3 regions of the Paenibacillus sp. FSL R5-0810 genome follow, and region 1 is predicted to be linked to each of the others. Evidence: riboswitches for the same ligand, from Rfam matches in the RefSeq annotation. Region 1 holds a riboswitch; each other region holds the start of a gene.

What was found. Region 1 has a riboswitch for cyclic di-GMP ahead of MKX76_RS08985 (transglutaminase-like domain-containing protein). Riboswitches for the same ligand answer to the same signal wherever they lie in the genome.
Region 2: it holds a riboswitch for cyclic di-GMP, as region 1 does, so the genes downstream of both, MKX76_RS02215 (GTP cyclohydrolase II) here and MKX76_RS08985 (transglutaminase-like domain-containing protein) in region 1, are expected to answer to the same signal.
Region 3: it holds a riboswitch for cyclic di-GMP, as region 1 does, so the genes downstream of both, MKX76_RS23835 (helix-turn-helix transcriptional regulator) here and MKX76_RS08985 (transglutaminase-like domain-containing protein) in region 1, are expected to answer to the same signal.

What each region holds. Positions count from the first base shown of each region.
Region 1 covers NZ_JBBOCF010000001.1:1,990,980-1,994,077, forward strand. The annotation lists gene MKX76_RS08980 (collagen binding domain-containing protein) at 1-732, opposite strand, end outside; gene MKX76_RS08985 (transglutaminase-like domain-containing protein) at 1,019-1,819, opposite strand; cyclic di-GMP riboswitch class I at 1,833-1,920, opposite strand; cyclic di-GMP riboswitch class I at 1,983-2,068, opposite strand; gene MKX76_RS08990 (DinB family protein) at 2,219-2,755, opposite strand; gene MKX76_RS08995 (helix-turn-helix transcriptional regulator) at 2,821-3,098, opposite strand, start outside.
Region 2 covers NZ_JBBOCF010000001.1:488,280-491,377, forward strand. The annotation lists gene MKX76_RS02210 (SDR family NAD(P)-dependent oxidoreductase) at 1-704, shown strand, start outside; cyclic di-GMP riboswitch class I at 1,080-1,173, shown strand; gene MKX76_RS02215 (GTP cyclohydrolase II) at 1,356-2,105, shown strand; gene ribD (bifunctional diaminohydroxyphosphoribosylaminopyrimidine deaminase/5-amino-6-(5-phosphoribosylamino)uracil reductase RibD) at 2,123-3,098, shown strand, end outside.
Region 3 covers NZ_JBBOCF010000001.1:5,368,183-5,371,280, forward strand. The annotation lists gene MKX76_RS23825 (MFS transporter) at 1-466, shown strand, start outside; gene MKX76_RS23830 (FMN-dependent NADH-azoreductase) at 523-1,137, shown strand; cyclic di-GMP riboswitch class I at 1,336-1,430, shown strand; cyclic di-GMP riboswitch class I at 1,699-1,793, shown strand; gene MKX76_RS23835 (helix-turn-helix transcriptional regulator) at 1,950-2,678, shown strand.

The sequences.
Region 1 (3,098 bases):
AGGCATTTCATCGGTGATGACTGCGTGCTTGATTTTATTTAGCGATTTGTTGATCTGAACCGACCAATCGATCCGGTCTTTGCCAATCGCTTTCCCTTGCTTCTCGATCAGCTTTCCGCCTTGCGGCTTCAGGTTCACAATGACGGTCTGAACCCCGCCCTTTATCGGAATAGCAATAATGATTTCGGTGCTACCTTTAAGAACTTCCTTCTTGAATTCTGTACGAATTTCCAGCTTACCGCTGATGTTGGAATGGCTCTCCACGTAATCATTGAAGGTCATCACAACTTTGCCGCTTCGGTCCACCGTAAAACGGCCAACTTCACCTTGACCGGAAACGAGCGGTGAGTCAATATCCGTGAAGATTTCAAACTGCTGCGGCAGCTCGAAGGTAAATATGTCTCCATTTTTATAGTTGTGACCGTTCGGCAGCTCCCATTCATAGCTTAGATTAACGGCTGCACCGATATCCAGGCTGCTGTCCGGGTTATAAACGGCATCTATGACGGTGCCGTCCATGTCGGTTAACACAACTTTGGTTAAAATGCTATCATTATTGATTTCTGATTCGGATGGGCCATAAACATCATCCGTCACTCCATACACTGAATCCTGCACGCTTACCGGTTCTGGAACATTGCTCGATGCATTGACCGTCCAGTCCGATCCTCCAAACAACGTTTGGAGCATAAGCAGCAGAGCCAATACGATTCCACTTACTTTTTTCTTCATGATCTCTCCCTCAGCCTCTCCATTACCCTCAATATATTTGGTTCCGATGTTGCTTTCGCGTGCGCAAATCGAGCCAACCATCTCTCGGATGATATGCCGACAAGAGATTTGTTCGTCCATCACCTCCGCTTACTTTTATTTGGCGCACGATACATTGGTGCCTGTATTTTCCTTCAGAACCAATTGAGCTTCTAGCATTGTAACGCCCGATTCTGAATATTTTCTGAATAAAAACCCAAATAAGCCTTGGACAATGGTCCAAAGCTTAAGGTTTTTGCTATAAAATTTAATAATACTTGGCTGCGAAATAACGCGATGCCTCTTTAATCATTTTGAATCCGGCACCCTTGCTTTTCCATCCCGCATCCACGGTCGTGTCAATCGTTACCCACCGGCCGTTTAAATAAACTTCATTCCAAGCGTGGTAAACATCGACGTAATCTGTTGTCCCCATCACAAGCTTGGTCGGAATGTCCATGCTCCGCAGCATGGATGCGAACAAGGAGGCGTAATCATAACACATGCCTTTTTTCCCTGACAGCGTGCGGTCAATATTGGGAAGATAGTCCGTCAGCTCACTGGAGGCGAGTGCTTTGTCGTACCGGATCGTATCGACGATATATTCGTGGATCAGCTTTACTTTTTCCTCGTCGGTGTCTGCAAACCGGGTTAGCTTCTTTGCAAGCTGAGCCGCCTTGTCGCTTGAACGCCAATCGATATTTTGTACCGAGTTCAAGAACACCCTGCTGCTATTGGTTAGTTGAAGCTTAACTTCCGCTTCTTGAACGATCTTATACTTGGTACCGTTGACCTGCTCCAGTACTGTTATGGTATAACGACCATTTCCCATCTGCAGCGGAAAGGTCTCCTGCTGCTTGTCCGGTAAAAGCGTATATGTATACTTGTTTTGCCCTTTCGCAATCATAAGCTTGGTCTTCGTGTCCGCTTTCACGTCATAGCGAACGACGATGACTCCTTGGTCGAGCTGCTCCAAATCCAGCCAATCTCCAGCTTGCGAAGCTTGTGCAGCCGGAGCTAGCATGAATAACGCAATAAACCCTACAATAGCCAACACCATGTTGCGCATACTGTAAACTCCCTTCGGTAGCCAGGCTGCCATTGACTGCTCATCAAGAAGGCCCTGTGGCTTTGCGTCCTTATCTTTCGACAAGTTTGCCGTTATCGTAATAGAGTTTTCAAAGAATTAATTGAATAAAAATCTCATATAAAAAACAAAAAAAGCATCTTCGTTCGGTAGCTGGCTGCCATTGATTGGGATCAAGAAGGCCCTGTAGCTTTGCGTCCTTGCCTTTCGACAAGTTTGCCGTTTATCGTGAGTAGCTTTATGTGAGTTCATCATACCAAATATCTCTAATTCTATCAAGCAAATTTTGAGATTGATAGACGACGAACGACAACAAAAAACGTCTCCATAGAGACGTTTTTGTATCAATCCCGCTTGATCATCAATCCGTTAGGGAAATCCTTAAAGGGACAGCTCCTTTTTTAACCGATCGAGCTGCAGCAGGTGGTGCCTGTAATGCATCTCCACCAGCAGAAACCACTCTTTGGCGTTTAAGGCTCCGAAGCCGGGATGAGGAATCGTACGGCTGCTGTTTGCTTGATGCAAATCCGCTTCCGTACGCTTCATCCGTTCCACTACTCCCTGAAGACCCTCAACTAACTGCTCTTTGCTCGCGGGCTGCTGCGGCGTGTACTGCGGTGAAGCTGGAATTCGAATCCTTACGGGCGGAAAACTTCCGAGTTCGAATACCGCCCTGCCTCTCTCCGTTTTTTCCCCAGAGGATTCGATGGCTGTTTCGTTTCCGGCCAAACATTGATCAACATTATGCAGGTGCAGATATTGAGCCGATTGAATCAAATGCATATACATTTGCCCAATGGACCAGTCCTCTTCGTCCGGTTTGATATGCAATTGCTCCAGCTCCAGGTGCTCCAGCTCATTCAAATAAATTGCTACTGTTGATTCAAACGCCTGCAAGGCTTCCACTGTATTTCTCATCATGAATATCTCCTCTTCCATCTGGTATACACCCAATATAAAAAAACGCTCCTGACAACAGCGTGTCAGTAGCGTTTTAACATTTTTTCAGCTTCTTCACGAATCCGGTCACGGAAAGAATCAGGTTCCAGCACCTCCACGTCCCCTCCCCAGCTGAGAATATGGGGCAGCAGCTCTTCCGGCTGTCTGACCCGAAAGTGGACCAGAAGACTGTGTTCCCTTTGCTCAGCAGCCTCCATATAGAAGCTCGCGGTCTCGGCGATTTTATCGGCCATTTCCGGATTTACCTGAATCAGCACTTGTACGTTACGGTCGTCAGACGGACGATATTGACTCAGCTTAA
Region 2 (3,098 bases), 1.5 Mb from region 1:
AGCTTGCACTGATGCTTCTTCAGCAGGGGCATGCCGTCTACGGAATTGCGAGAAACCATTCGATCACACTGGATCGTTATGAGCGTTACACTCATTATGTGTATGACTTGAGTGACCCCTCGGGTCTAGAGCAGTTGATGGAGAATATCATAAGAAGCATTGAGCTTGCGGATACCGATACGCTCTACCTCATTAATAATGCCTCGATGCTGGAACCACTCGGGAAAATTGAACAATGCGGCGCAGCCGAGATTGCGAAGAATGTCCAAATTACCCTTATTGCGCCGATGATTCTAACCTCTTGCTTTTTGAACCAAACAAACAGGTATAAGGCACGGCGGAAAATAATGAATATTTCTTCGGGTTCGGGGGTATACCCCGCTCCTTCCATGAGCGCATATTGTACCGCAAAAGCCGGGCTGAATATGTTCACGCAGTGCGTAGGGGCAGAGCAAGCAAGCCGAGAGAACCCGGTTCAGATTATTGCCGTCAATCCCGGCATGGTGGATACGGAAATGCAGAGCATGGCCAGAGGACAGGATGAGAAGCAGTTTGAGCTGGCCGGTGCATTTTCCCAGGCCTTTGAATCAGGGCAGCTGCTGTCTACTGCCGAGATTGGAGAACATCTGCTTCGCATTTTAGATGAAGAGCATTCCCCTGGAGCCATCGTGAATTACAATGAGGTTTATTCCTCGAAAAGCTGATGATAAGCAAGAATAACGAGCGGAGGCGAATGCCATGATCATGCCAACCCATATTGTTGCCGTTGGCGGAATCGTTGGAGTTTACCGGCACGATCGCTTATATGGAATACATTACGAAGCCGTCATTTGAAATAAAGCTTAAGCGGACCATTTGAAGTGTGGGTTCAGAGTCCTAGTTTAGAAAGTGGGCGGGAAAACGGTAATCTTTAATCGTCCTTCGGATCGAATTATATTTTGGTTGCAATTCATGATGTTGTATTTTATATTCAATTTGTAGTCATATCGACAAAAAGCTATTACTTTCGATTGTTTCTGATTTGGTGTTGCCTTTCCATGATCGACAACAATCGCGGATTAATTTTATGAAATGACATCGTACGATAATGGCAAACCCACTGAAAAGTGGCGACGCAAAGCTACAGGGGCTAAGGTGGATCGCTTGCATCCGCTATGCCAGCCAGTTACCGAATACGACGGAAGCCTCCGTCTATTCAGACAGGGGTTTTTTTGTGTCCATTTCTAGAAAATTACATTTCTGCGGCTGGATTTTTTAGGCTGAAGAAGTAATAGCTAACGCAAAATTGCCAACGTTTTCAGGGAGGAAAACAAACCATCGATTGTAACCATCATAACAAAAAAGGAGTTGTATTCATGAATTCGGACCAGGTCAGGAAATTGCTAGACAGTAAATTAACCATTCTTAAACAGCCGGAATGTCCCAACATCGGCCTTGTTGGTCCCGTTCGGCTCCCTGTGCAATTGGAGGATCATGAAGTCGTATTTAAATGGTACAGTTGGTTAAATACAGGCAATTCATTTATGGATAAGAATGATATTCTAGAATCATTATCTCAGGCAGATCTCGCTTCATATCAGCAGTCTTCCGTGCTGGTATACGGTGATTTTGCTAACGAAGAGCATGCCTTGATACGGATGCACAGCATTTGCCATACGGGAGATATTTTTGGGAGTAAACGATGCGACTGCGGCTACCAACTGCGGACATCCATGCGCATGATCGTGGAAAACGGCAGCGGGGCTCTCTTTTATTTGGCGAATCACGAGGGTCGCGGTATAGGTCTTTTCTCTAAATCGTTAGCTTATCTTTTGCAAGAGGAAGGGTTCGATACAGTAGAGGCCAATCTTGGTCTTGGCTTCGAGGATGACCATCGCTCCTATGAAGAAGCCATACGTGTACTTCAGAGCTTGCGGCAAAAACCAGTCACCCTGATTACGAACAATCCTAGAAAGCTGCAGTCTTTGCGGGAAAAAGGACTTGTAACCGATCAGCATGTATCGATTTGGGGAGATGTGTCCGAGCACAATAATCGGTATTTGGCAACGAAAATCGAAAAATCAGGTCATATCTATAACTCCTTGGTGGAGACGGCTTTATTATGACGGGGAGTGTAAATCGTATGAATTCAGACCAACATTTTATGAGGCTGGCATTGGAACTGGCAGGTACGGCCAATGGGAAAACGAACCCGAACCCGGTTGTTGGCGCACTAATTGTTAAAGATGGACAAGTAGTCGGTGCAGGTGTTCATCGAAATGCAGGGGAACCTCATGCGGAGGTGCATGCATTCAAAATGGCTGAAGGATATACCGAAGACGCAACGCTCTATGTGACGCTGGAACCAAGTCCTCAATCCTCTCCTTGTATAGAATTCGTCCTCAACTCGGGAGTCGCAAGAGTTGTCGTGGCGATGCAGGATCCGAATCCGATGGTGGCCGGAAGAGGCATTCAATTATTGAGAGAGCATGGGATAGAAGTTGATGTGGGTGTATTGGGGAAGGAAGCCGAATTACTCAATGAACGTTTCGTGCACAATATGTCAAAACGACGGCCGTTTATTATTTCCCAAGTAGCCATGACGCTTGACGGGAAAATTGCCACGTCGACGGGACATTCTAAATGGGTTACATGTGATGAAACACAGCTTGTGGTACATAAATTAAGAAACAAAGTCGATGCCATTTTAGTAGGAATTAATACGGTTTTGGCGGATGATCCCCTCCTTACGACCCGACTGCCAGAAGAAAGCGGGAAGAATCCCATACGGGTCATCTTAGATTCGAATTTGAGACTGCCTGAGGATGCCAAAGTTACCGACTGTTCAGCAGCAAAGACATGGGTAGTCACGAAGGAGGATGCTGATCCGGAAAGAGTGCGCATGCTGCAGCAAAAAGGAATTGAAATTCTGTTCGTTCCTGTGAACCGTTACGGGCTGGACCTCCATGCATTATCGGATATGTTATATCAGCGAGGTGTTACCGACCTGCTGGTAGAAGGAGGCAGCGAAGTAAACGGATCCTTCCTTCGGGCCAACCTTATTGACAAATGGATGATTTATATCGCCCCCAAAGTGTTGGGAGGACGGAAATCCATCT
Region 3 (3,098 bases), 3.4 Mb from region 1:
CGGGAAGACAGGGGGAAAGCTGGCCGATGCCAAAGGGAACACGGATCTGTTTCTAACCGCCATGATTATGTTGGTCGCTTGCTTTGTACTCTTATCCACGTTCTCCGCCATTTCAGCCGTCGCGGTTGCTCTCTTCCTGATTCTAGGTAATGTCGGGCAGACGTTCGGGATGATTGCACTATCCAACTCCGTCTCCCTTAGCTTAGCGAAAGAGCAAGCCGGCATCGGGATGGGATTGATGCAGATGCTGAATTTTATTTCGGCGGGGATCGCTTCCGGTGTGTACGGAACAATGCTCGATATCCGCTCCGAGGTATCGTGGAACCCCTTGTATGCCTATGCCGAGGGGCAGGTTTACAGCAATATTTATTTGGTGCTAGCCGGGCTGCTGCTCGCCATGCTGATGTTCTATTCCCTACGGTTCGGGAAAACGGAGCACGGTCATATAAGAGCGGCGGGAAGCTGATATCGCATGCTTTCGAGTCCATTCATTACAAATAGGAAATATAGGAGGAGATTCTAATGACAACCACTTTATTCATTAAAGCCAACAACCGCCAAGGGGCCGTCACAAGCAGATTATACGACGCATTTTTCAATAGCTACCGCGAGGCACATCCGAATGATGCGGTGGTTGAGGTCGACCTGTATCAGGAACGCATTCCCCTTCTGGACGACATTATGATTAGCGGGAATTTCAAGTCAGCCATGGGCATGGAGCTTTCGGAGGAAGAGCAGGCCGTTCGGGACATCGTCAACCGGCACTTGGAGCAATTTCTTGCCGCCGACAAATTGGTGTTTGCCTTCCCGCTCTGGAATCTGACGGTTCCTGCAGTGCTGCATGCCTACCTGGACTACATGCATCATCCGCGTAAAACGTTCAAATATACGGAGCAGGGCTTGGTCGGTCTGTTGGGTGACAAAAAAGCAGCACTGCTGAATGCTAGAGGCGGGATCTATGCGGAGGGCGATCCATCCGAGATGGCGGTCAGCTTCGTAAAAAATCATCTCAACGTGTTCGGGATTACCGACATTACTACGATTATCATTGAGGGGCATAATCAATTCCGGGATCGAAGCGAGGAAATCATTGAGGAAGGCCTTCGGCGGGCAGCCGAAGCGGCAAAGCTTTTTTAAATCATGGAGAAGCTGGTTATTTTGACATATTACACGCTCTGCTAGTTACTTTGTGACAAAAAATTACAAAATCCAGCAGGAAATTGTCGGGAATTTGAGTCATGAAGCCTATATTCAATGAAAAACAATGTAAGTTATAGTTTGATTAGGTCATTCATTCAGAACTATATGTTGTATCTTTCGACAATTGAATCGTTCGTACGATAATCGCAAACCCACTGAAAAGTGGCGACGCAAAGCTATAGGGGCTAATGGGGTTCTGCATAGAACCGCGATGCCAGCCAGTTGCCGAATACGACGGAAGCCTCCGTCACTTCTTGCTAGTTACTACCTATGTCTACAAGCTGACGGAGGCTATTTGTTGTTCACAAATTTTTATAGGGAGGCTCCTGCAGTAACTGCCTGTTCCTTAAAAGTTACGGTCAATTGCCTGAAAGGAGGTGAATGATGCGGAACATGATTTCCCGCAGCGCGGTATAACTACAGCAGTTCGACTCTCAGCGGATAACAAGGAATATTCATGCGGCAGCGTCTTTGACAGCAAACCAATCGAATCGTTTCGTACGATAATAGCAAACCCACTGAAAAGTGGCGACGCAAAGCTATAGGGGCTAATGCGAATCTGCTAAGATACGTGATGCCAGCCAGTTGCCGAATACGACGGAAGCCTCCGTCCTATTTTGCTATGGTAATCTTCATGGATGGAGGTTTTTTATTTTTCGCTAAGAGCTACCGAATCTTCACAGCGGCGATAAATAGGAGATCGATTTCATTATTAATCACTTATTCTTAACAAGGAAGAAGGGAAAATAATGGGCCAAAGAACATTGCTGAAAGTAAACGATCATTTTCCTAATATCCTCAGCATCTCTGAAATTAAAGAAAGGCTGATCGAGCGAAAAGAAATCCTGTATCTGTTGCAAGAGGAAACCAGGAATATGAACGATTTGCTGTCTATACCTTATTTATTTGTGATTGCGGACCCAGAGGGAACCGTTATCGATTATTGCGGGACGGAGCTGTTAAAAGGTTATTTTGAAAGAAATCATTTGAAAATCGGAACATCTTCTGCTATGAACAAGGCGGGAATCAATGCCATTGCGTTATCCATGGAAAATCAATCGGTCTCAGTCGTAATCGGCGCCGAGCACAGCAATAAATTGTTTGCAGAGCTGTCCTGCGTTTGCACGCCAATACGAATAAATCATGTTATTATAGGCTACCTCAGCCTCTGTTTTCATTACTTTCACGAGGTTACATTTGTACTGCCCCTCATTGAACATCTGGCCAAAAATATTGAAGAAAAGTTACCCCAAAAGGATCCCATGCTACAAAAAGAGCTGACCTACTCACTCTTTGACCAATATGAATTAACAAACCGCGAGAAAGAAATCGCCTACGAATGGCTGGAAAATAAAAACGTGCCTGAAATTGCGGATATTTATGGAATCAGTCAAAGCACGGTCCGTACTTTCATCAAAAAGATATACGCCAAAACGAGAGTCAATCATAAAGGGGCATTCCTAAGAAAATTTACATGAAGATATAGGCAATACACAAGCACTAATTACCCAATTATGGGTATTTTATTTATTAAAGTAAAATTTTATAATTATAGGCAAGCCACTGATGACAGATAGTTAAAATTTAAACTAATTCATAATTCGTACAATCTATCGCAAACCCATCGAAAGGGTGGTGACGCGAAGCTGCAGAGGCTGTTGTGGACGCTCATATGCAACCACGATCCCTGCAATTGGCCGAATACGACGGAAACCTCTGATCCGCCATGCGACAACGATTGAATAGGGAACTGTTTATTTTAGATAACCCTGCTGACCTGACGCCGCTGCAGAAACTGAATCGGGTAGCCTTCAACATTTCATGAAGAGGAGCATGCTTTAACGGTTTGTTCGTTTAGGAATGAGCGATCAACTCTCTGTTTGAGAAGGTTTGCCGCA